2 regions of the Vallitalea okinawensis genome follow, and region 1 is predicted to be linked to the other one. Evidence: riboswitches for the same ligand, from Rfam matches in the RefSeq annotation. Region 1 holds a riboswitch; the other holds the start of a gene.
The links. A riboswitch is a leader RNA that binds a small molecule or an ion and turns the genes downstream of it on or off. The one in region 1 is predicted to bind FMN.
Positions count from the first base shown of each region.

Region 2: linked by a shared signal. The riboswitch ahead of ribD (bifunctional diaminohydroxyphosphoribosylaminopyrimidine deaminase/5-amino-6-(5-phosphoribosylamino)uracil reductase RibD) and the one ahead of C1Y58_RS13550 (ECF transporter S component) in region 1 are both predicted to bind FMN.

Region 1 covers NZ_PQDH01000004.1:125,519-130,595, forward strand. The annotation lists gene C1Y58_RS13540 (TIGR00266 family protein) at 1-143, shown strand, start outside; gene C1Y58_RS13545 (patatin-like phospholipase family protein) at 317-1,504, shown strand; FMN riboswitch at 1,569-1,690, shown strand; gene C1Y58_RS13550 (ECF transporter S component) at 1,777-2,406, shown strand; gene C1Y58_RS13555 (HD domain-containing protein) at 2,511-3,098, opposite strand; gene C1Y58_RS13560 (DUF4474 domain-containing protein) at 3,318-4,391, shown strand; gene C1Y58_RS13565 (metallophosphoesterase) at 4,494-5,077, shown strand, end outside.
Region 2 covers NZ_PQDH01000001.1:468,197-473,273, reverse strand. The annotation lists gene C1Y58_RS02355 (ABC transporter permease subunit) at 1-292, shown strand, start outside; gene C1Y58_RS02350 (carbohydrate ABC transporter permease) at 304-1,164, shown strand; gene C1Y58_RS02345 (SIMPL domain-containing protein) at 1,213-1,881, opposite strand; gene C1Y58_RS02340 (SIMPL domain-containing protein) at 1,975-2,628, opposite strand; FMN riboswitch at 2,815-2,932, shown strand; gene ribD (bifunctional diaminohydroxyphosphoribosylaminopyrimidine deaminase/5-amino-6-(5-phosphoribosylamino)uracil reductase RibD) at 3,109-4,212, shown strand; gene ribE (riboflavin synthase) at 4,215-4,859, shown strand; gene C1Y58_RS02325 (bifunctional 3,4-dihydroxy-2-butanone-4-phosphate synthase/GTP cyclohydrolase II) at 5,008-5,077, shown strand, end outside.

The sequences.
Region 1 (5,077 bases):
TATTCTTTGCTACATTAACAGGGCCAGGTAAGATATGGTTACAATCATTACCATTTAGTAGAATGGCAGATCGAATCATTCGTGCTTCTAACCTATCTTCTGAAAGAGGCAAAGGAGAAGTTAAAATTAATTTATTTGATTAATCATTTGCACATGATAAGTAATAGAAGTTATTACTTGTCATGTGCTTTATATTTGTCTGTAGGACCTTGTACTATTTTCCTAACTATGTTTACAATAATCTATTAAAGTGAGATAATTATTATATGAATATTAGAAAACTAATCCAGTTCGTGGTGATAGGAGGACGGCATTGATGAAAGATTTTGTGAATAAGGAAGTTGGTATCGTTCTTGAAGGTGGAGGGGCAAGAGGAGCTTATCAAATTGGAGCTTGGAAGGCGCTTCGTGAAATTGGCGTCACTATTAAAGGAGTGGTAGGTGCATCAGTAGGGGCTTTGAATGGAGCGATGATGGCTCAAGATGAATATGATCAGGCATATAAACTGTGGCAGAATATTAAGTACTCACAAGTTATCGATGTGGATGATCAGCTTTTTGAGAAGATTAGAAGTTTAAATATTGTCCAAGAAGACCTGAAGGATGTAGCTGTAGGACTTAAAAAACTGATTAAAAATAGTGGTTTTGATATTACACCCATGCGCCAAATGTTAAGTGAAGTCCTAGAAGAAGAGAAGATAAGACAATCTGGTATTGATTTTGGTCTTGTGACTATATCTCTTTCAGATTTTAAGTCCATAGAAACATTTATAGAGGATATACCTAATGGATTACTAGAAGATTTCTTATTAGCCAGTGCCTATCTACCTGTTTTTAAGACTGAGAAGCTTCATGGTAAATACTATATGGATGGCGGCTTCTATAATAACTTACCTATTAAAATGCTTATTGATAAAGGTTATAAAGATATTATAGTTATCCGCATTCATGGTATTGGTCATATTCCACGCTATGAAGTACCTGAGGATGTTTCTGTCACATATATTGAACCAAAAGAATCATTAGGAGGGTCATTGGATTTTATAAGTGATAATGCACGCTATAATATAAAGCTAGGTTACCACGATACCATGAATATTTTTCAAGAATTGAAAGGAAATCAATACTATATTCAATCAACATATGATGAAGCTTATTACATCTCAAAATTTTTAGATTTACCAAAGAAAGCAGTAAAATATTTTACGATGCGATATGGTAATGATGAGCTGAGCGATGAAAGAAATATAATGGAATATATTTTACCACGACTAGCTAAAAAAGTTGGGCTACCTAATAGCTGGAGTTATGAAGAACTTTTTATCAGTATCTATGAACATGTGGCATCAACTATGGGGATTGAAAGATTTCAAATCTATGATTTAGAAAATTTTATTCAAATGGTTAAAGGAGGATCCGTTGTACAACATGAAGAAACACTTCTAGATAGACTTCTAGATGATCGATTCAGCAAAGTTATGATTTATACATGTAAACATTGGTAACTAAAAAATTAAAATGTCATATTGACATTGTTAATTTTTTTGCATATAATATAAGTAATTAAATAGATTTCTTCGGGGCAGGGTGAAATTCCCGACCGGCGGTTATAGTCCGCGAGTAGTTGTTAGAGCTGCTGATTTGGTGAAATTCCAAAACCGACAGTAAAGTCTGGATGGGAGAAGAAGTTAGAAACAAGAATGAAAATGTTTGCAGAAAATTGATTCTGCATTTACGTAGACTCCTATCATTGCCCCATGATGAAAGGAGATTTTTTATGTCTACAAATACAATAACAACGCATCAAAAAAAAATACTATCTACTCAAAATGTCATTAATATCGGTATGTTATCAGCAATATCCTTTGTATTAATGTACTTTGATTTTCCACTACCCTTATTTCCAGAGTTTTTGAAGATTGATTTGAGTGATATCCCTGCAGTTATTGGTACATTTGCATTAGGACCTATTGCAGGAATCTTTATTGAATTAATTAAGAATTTACTTTATCTTGTTATCAAAGGAACATCATCAGGTGGAATTGGTGAAGTTGCTAACTTTATCGTAGGAATTTCTTATATTGTTCCATTAGGAATGGTATTGAAGTGGAGTAAAAATGAGAAAAGATCTTTATACGGTGTAATTATTGGTCTTGTTTCCATGTTGGTAGTTGGCGCTATAGGGAATTATTTCTTCTTTATACCTGCATACTCAAGATTTTATGGCATGCCAATTGAATCTTTTGTTAGTATGTCAAACGTAGTCAATCCATTAGTAACAGACTTTAAAACAATGGTACTATTTGCAATTACACCATTTAACCTCATAAAAGGTACTGTTATATCTATAGCGGGATATTACCTCTACCAAATGTTAAAACCAGCTATTTTAAGAATGAAAAAGTAACATTTAGAATATTTTAAGCGTACCTGAGGGTACGCTTTTTATAGTATAGGAAACAAACATGTATTAGTAAACACAAAGTACACATATTTGAAATATGACGATAGTCACTTTTCTTGTTTATCACTCAGTTTTATGTGAGTATCATCGTCAATGATTTTGCGTAATTTTTCTATGATTTCATTAATAGTAACATATTCTGTTCCATAAGTAAGATTGAATGCATAATTAAAATCCGATGGGTTTTTTCCTTGGTTATGCTGAATAATTGTTTCCATTTTATCTAGGGACTTAGCAATTTTAGCTTCAATAGAAATAGCTTCATTATATTCCTTCCAGAGTGATGTGATCATTTCCTTAGAAGACTTAGGTAAGGTGTTAATTAGTCTAAGAATATCTCTTTCTTCATTAATCAATTTCTCATCTTGATCAATTGGTATGGTAGCAGAAATATCTCCTTCATAGGCTTCACCTAAATCATGAACGAGACACATGCTTATAACTTTAGAAAAGTTCACTTCAGGAATATAAGGTGTTAATACAAGAGCCAACATAGCCAATCGCCAAGAATGCTCGGCAACACTTTCTTGCTTTCCTTCAGAGGTCCAAGCAGTTCGAGTGATATTTTTTAATCGTTCCAGTTCTTTTATGAAAGTGATGATCTCTTCAACTTTTATCTGATTTTCTGTATTCATCATCTTACCTCCTTGTTTAGATCATACTGTAAGAGTGATATATATTATCATACTACAAATTATTAAATAATACACTTCATTTATAACGGTATAAAAGTTCTACCTGTCATTACTAGTAAAGCAATATCTTTTTCTTACATTACCCTTTGTGAAACCTATTTAACAAATAGATCAAGCTTGGAATAATATATTATAGAAAACTTAATTGGTGTGATCTTTATGCTATCTAATTTAATAGTTGTAAGCCATATGTCTTTAAATCTTTTGCAAGTAGTTGAGGAAAAGACGGCATCCTATAGTCCGTCCTATGGCGTTTTATTACTGATTTTATTGGTTCTCATTTTATCAGTAAGTATTGTTATATTATACAGCAAATACCTAAAAATTAAGCAAAAATATTCCAAGTATTTTATGACTTCAATAAAAGAAAGGGACCATAAAAAAAACAGCAATGATGATTTGGAAAAAGACTTAGAGGAAGACGAGGATGATCCACTGGCTACTGTAATGGAGGCAAGTGGCTTTGTATACAATCCGAAAAAAGATATATTTTATTCACATAGAAATCCATGGCAAAGAAAATTTGGTTATTGTCGTTTGTATGATGAAGCTTCTGCTCCCCTTGGTATGATCATTGATTGTGAGCCCATTTATTTTCGCTATAAAGGGAGAAGATGGTTAATTGAATTTTGGAAAGGTCAATACGATTTAACCACCGGATGTGAGATAGGTGTTTATGCAACAGATGGACCAGATTTAGACATCCCTGGACTATTCAATGGAACCTTTTATCATAGTGTTGGTGATAAAGACATGTTAAAAATGTCTTATACTCTAAGGAAGAATGGTCGAATACTTTTTAGACGTAAAGCTAAACATTGGTGGTTAACAGGTTTTAAGTTGGGCGAGTTTTCGCAACCTATGGAGTTATCAATGGACATTAGTATTTTATTGAAAGATGAGTCTATGCTTTATGCTTTTTTGAAGGGCTTAAAAAACGCGGGTTATGATAGGCGTGAAATAAGAATTCAAGGAACTAGGGTAGATATAAAGTTTGACAAACCACATGTACCACAACCCCTCACGCGGACAAAGGAAACAGATCGACTGATACAGATGAAAAACAAGTTAATGTGTGATCAATATCAAGAAATTACAAGAGGCTATAAAAATATGCCCAATAAATTGAATGCTATCCGAAAACAGTCACCAGAATTATATGAAAAGATTATGCATATAGGTAAAATAATTCAATTTTTTGACATCTATAAAACCATTGATGAATATTTGTAGTCATAATAAATAAAGATACTTATTTTTGTCATAAAACAAATATTTCTTTTTTATATTTAGAATAGATCATTTATTTTTTGCTACTTAAAGAAGGTTTTAATGATGTATTCAGAAAAAAGATTATCAAAAATTTTTGAAAGGGCAGAACAAATTCCCTTTGATGATGGCTCCCGAATTGTTCTTATGAGTGATTGTCATAGAGGGGATGGTAGTTGGGCAGATGATTTTTCTAAGAATCAAAACCTTTTCTTTGCTGCACTAACCCAGTATTATCATAAAGATTATCTGTATATTGAACTTGGGGACGGGGACGAACTTTGGGAGAATAAAAAATTTGAGACCATTATTCAAACCCATAGCAATGCCTTTTGGTTACTATCAAAGTTTTATAATGAAGGGCGATTGTATTTTATTTATGGGAATCATGATATTGTGAAGAGAGATTATAACTTTGTGCAAAGAAATTTGAGTCAATATTTTGATGAACGTGATAGACGATACAAATCTCTATTTACAGATATGCAAATTCATGAAGGATTAGTATTAATCCATCGCATTACAGGAGATAAAATTTTCCTTGTTCATGGACACCAGGTTGACTTTTTAAATGATACATTATGGCGATTAGCAAGATTTTTAGTAAGGTATTTATGGAAGCCTCTTGAGTTATTTGGGGTTAACGATCC
Region 2 (5,077 bases), on a different contig from region 1:
AGGTCGCTTGAAGCAAATTATATATATAACCTTACCAAGTTTAATGAGTACAATAAAGGTGGTATTTGTCCTTAATCTTATATCGAATTTAAGACAGTTTAGCCAATCGCATATACTAGAAAACCCAATGATCATCGATAAAGTTGATGTGGCAATGACCTATACTTATCGCATGGGTATACAAAAACTTAAATTTGACTATGCTTCTGCAGTAGCATTTTTTATGCTCCTTCTAATAGCCATTTTCACGATTATTCAACAACTAATCGTTAATAGAAATAAGGAAGCTTAGGGGGAATAATCATGAGAGAGTATAAAACAAAAAGTAGAACAATATTTAACATCATTAATATCATTATTATGATTCTGTTGGTATCAACAATGATCCTTCCGTTGGTTAACACCTTTGCATTAGCCTTTTCAACAGACTATAATTCAATGGAACCTGGTATTATCTTATTTCCAAATCCAATTTCAATATCCGGTTTTATAACATTGTTCAGTGAGATTAAAATACTTAGACCTTTTATAAACAATGTGTTTGTTACTGTAGTAGGTGTTTCGCTACATATTTCAATTTGCTCTTTGACAGCCTATGTGGTAGCACGTCATCAATTTCCAGGAAAGAAAATATTCATGGTATTTGTCATGATCACATTAATGGTACCATTGCAAAATATCATGATCCCCATGTATCTCTTGTATAAGGAATTAAATCTAATCAATACATTGTGGGCTATTATATTAACCAACATGGTTAATGCCTATACCATTTTATTACTGAAGAACTTCTTTGAAGGCGTCCCTCCATCTCTAGGAGAAGCAGCTTATATTGAAGGGGCTAATGAAATGCAAATGCTTATGAAAATATACTTACCGCTAGCTAAGGCGGGACTGGCAACCATGATTTTATTTGACTTTGTAAACCGTTGGAATCATTATATGGAAGCCCTCTTATTTATACAAGATCCAGATAAGTATACCTTGCAACTTGCTTTGATGGGATTAGTCATTGACTCTGATGGTGCTTCGCCAGTTAGTTTTATTACCAATAATGTTCAGATGGCAGGTGTAGTATTCTCTATTATGCCATTACTCATACTCTATCCTTTCCTTCAGAAATACTTTATCTCTGGTATAATGCTTGGTTCTACAAAAGGATAACATGAATGATAAGCCCTTTAGATATCTAAAGGGTCTTTTTGTCGGGATTTATTCATGTTGTACAGGGGTTGTAAGAATTACGAAAGTTTCTCGTACTTGAGCTTCAACAAATATAAAACCATATTTTAAGATATCAATCTCACCTGGTGTTCGGATAGTAATACCTTCATAAAAATCTTTTATATTACTAACTTCAATTACCATAAGTGGAGTAGGATCAATGGATACCCCAAGAGTTTTAGCGATATCTTCTGCTTTTATAACCCCGTCTTCAACTGCCTTTTGTAAGGCATCGTAATAATAGGTTTGTGGGTCATCAAGTGTAAAATTGATTTCTTCGATGTTAAGATCATTTGCATATGCGTTGTTAACATACTCTAATAGAGTATTAAAGGAGTATACTTGGATATTAAAGTCTGTTGTGGCTTTAAAAGATGTAATCGTATCCCCTTTATAAATAGGCGTAACCGTATTACCAATGATATATATATCTTCGTCTTTTATACCGGTATCTTTCAGTTCTTCTTTTATCATATTCAATTTATCTTGGTTAGCTGCCTCAGCCTCTAAGGCGGTATTACCAAAAGTGGAGAAGCTAGTTGTGATAACTATGGAATCGGGTGTTTTACGCATAGCATAGTATCCATCAACAATAATTTCTCTCTGATAGGGGTTACTTGAATAGCTTCCTCGACGATAAAATAATAATGGGTACATCTACACCCTCCTTATCACTGGATGAATCCTCATTACATTTTATGTGAGAGGGCATGGCAAGGTAACACTTTTATGAATGAATTAATGAATAGTTTACATAGGGGTATGTATTTTAAATACCTCTTGGACTTTAGCTTCAATATAGACAAAACCCTCTTTTAAGGTACTTATTTCACCAGGTATTGAACTGGTCACTCTTTCTATTAACTGATCCAGATCAGTTATTTCTTTAATGGATAATGGAATAGGATCGATGGATACACCAATTGCATCTGCTATTTCTTTTGCCTTTCTAATACCATTTTCTGTAGCTCGGTTAAGCACCTGTTGGTAATGTTCTTCAGGATTGGTAAGGGTAAAAGTTATTCCTTCAAAATTAAGATCTCCAGGTGAACTTAAGGCTTCTAGTACAGTTTGAAAATTATAGACCCTAATGGTAAAGGTGGTTGTAGCTTTATAAGAAGTGATATTCGTGCCATCTTCAAAAATCGGTGTAACTGAAGTATTATCCAGAATAATATCTTCTTCCTTAATACCGAATTCCTTAATGCCTTTCGCAGTTTGGTCATAGAGATTATTATTATTAGTAACTGCTTCAAAGGTTGTATCAGCATAAGAGCTTAAACTTACTTTGACTAAAAAAGTATCAGGTATAAGCTGTTGAATATAGAAACCATCAACAGTAATGTATCTATTATTATTTTGATTTTGTCTAACTGGGTATCGATAAAATGAATTTGAATACATTGGTTCATACTCCTTTACAATGGATGGAATCTCTTTACATTTTATGACACTCTTAATAAAAACATAACTTCTAAAACATCAACATCCCATTCTTTTTCACTCTATGAATCAGTGCAAATAGAGGCTGAAAGAAAAATTACTTGACATTTATGGATACTTTATTTTATAATAAACTCAATTGAATAGTAATTCCTTCAGGGCAGGGTGAAATTCCCGACCGGCGGTTATAGTCCGCGAGCTACTATGTAGCAGACTTGGTGAAACTCCAAGACCGACAGTAAAGTCTGGATGAAAGAAGGTAATTGAGATGGTCCATCAACATGTCAAAGTAACATGAATTGATGACTGTCTGGATATTTTTTTATGTACATACCCTGAAGATTGTTAACGATCTTCAGGTTTTTTAGTGTCTAATTCATATCTTTTTTCTCATAAATTTTCCCTGATAAGAGTTATTATGTAGAATACATTAGCCGTGAGGTGAGATATTTGAATACAGAATGGATGAAAAGAGCTATCACTATAGCGCAAAAAGGTGAAGGTTTTGTTAACCCTAATCCGCTAGTTGGTGCAATAATCCTAAAAGATAAAAAAATAATCGGTGAAGGTTATCATGCTTATTATGGTGGCCCCCATGCTGAAGTCAATGCGATTAATCAGGCAACTGAAAATACTAAAGGAGCAACCATGTTTGTCACCTTAGAACCTTGCAACCACTTTGGAAAAACACCACCCTGTACAGAAGCCATTATTGCATCAGGTATTAGCAAAGTGGTGGTAGGTATGCTAGATCCCAATGAGTTAGTGACTGGTAAAGGGATACAGCGGTTGAGAGAAGCAGGAATCCAGGTTGAGGTTGGTTGCTTAGAACAAGCAATTGCTGAGCAGAATCGCTTTTTTCTGAAACATATCCAAGATAAAAAGCCTTACGTTATTATGAAATATGCAGCCTCGCTGGATGGTAAAATAGCCACAGCTACTGGTGAATCCAAATGGATTACTGGTGAAGAAGCTAGAAAGGCAGGACATCAACTAAGGCAACAAGTCGCTGGTATTTTAGTTGGTGTTAATACAGTCATTAAAGACGATCCTATGTTGAATGTAAGAATAGAAAAAGAGCGTTTGAGTCATCCTATTCGAATTATTGTTGATTCAACAGGTAAAACACCTTTGGATAGCCAAATAGTCCAAACTGCAAAAGAGATGACGACTATTATTGCCACAACGGATAAGATGGATAAAGATAAGCAAAAAGCTTATGAAGCCATGGGTATAGAAGTGATACGCTTACCTGAAGTTGATCAGCATGTAGATATGAAAGTATTAATGCATGAAGTTGGTCAAAGAGGGATCAATAGCATACTCATAGAAGGTGGTGGTACCATCCACGAAAGTGCTTTAAAAGCAGATATTGTTGATGAAGTAGTAGTACTTCTAGCACCAAAGTTGATTGGAGGTAAGAATGCTTTAACTGCGGTTGAAGGTAAAGGATTTGCAAGATTAGCAGAAGTTCCTGCATTACGAGATATGGAAGTAAAAGTTTTGGGGCAGGATATTATGATTAAAGGCAAGGTGAGGAGATAGATATGTTTACTGGAATCATTGAAGAGACAGGCGTTGTATTAGCCAACCATCTAAAAGGTGATCATGCTGTTATCAAAGTGAAGGCTGATATTGTGCTTCAAGATTTGAAGCTAGGGGACAGTATTGCTACTAATGGTGTTTGTTTAACCGTCACAGAAAAGGGAAGTGATTATTTCGTAGCAGATATCATGCCAGAAACCTATAAGATGACTAACTTGAAAGAACAGAAAATTGGTAATATTGTGAATTTAGAAAAGGCATTAAGACTCAGTACTCCACTGGGCGGTCACTTGGTTTCGGGGCATATTGATGGCATGGGTAAAATCATAGGTATAAGAAACGAAGGGAATGCCAAGCGAGTGGCCATAGAAGTGGATAAAGAGTTATTAAAGTATATGATTCAAAAAGGTTCTGTGACCTTAGATGGAACCAGCTTAACATTAGCAAAACTTAATACTGGTTCTTTTGAAGTAGGTATTATTCCACATACAAGTGGAACTACTACCTTGGACCAAAAGAGGGTTGGAGATCAGTTGAATATTGAATGTGATATGATTGGCAAATATGTTTATCATTTTCTTCACCAAGAGAATAAAGGAAATAGAAACATGATGGATCTACTTGGAAATTCAGGATTTTTAGGTTAATACAATCAATACTAAGTTTATTTTATATGGTAATAGGAAAGTACTGCGTTTTGCTCGCAAGGAACCATACTTTTCTATCACCAGTTTAAGTGTGGGGTTAGCCACTTTTGTACTAGAGAGATACATCAAGGGATAAGGAGGACTAATAATGTTTGCTACCATTGAAGAAGCAATACAAGATATTAAAGATGGAAAAATGATTATCGTTGTCGATGATG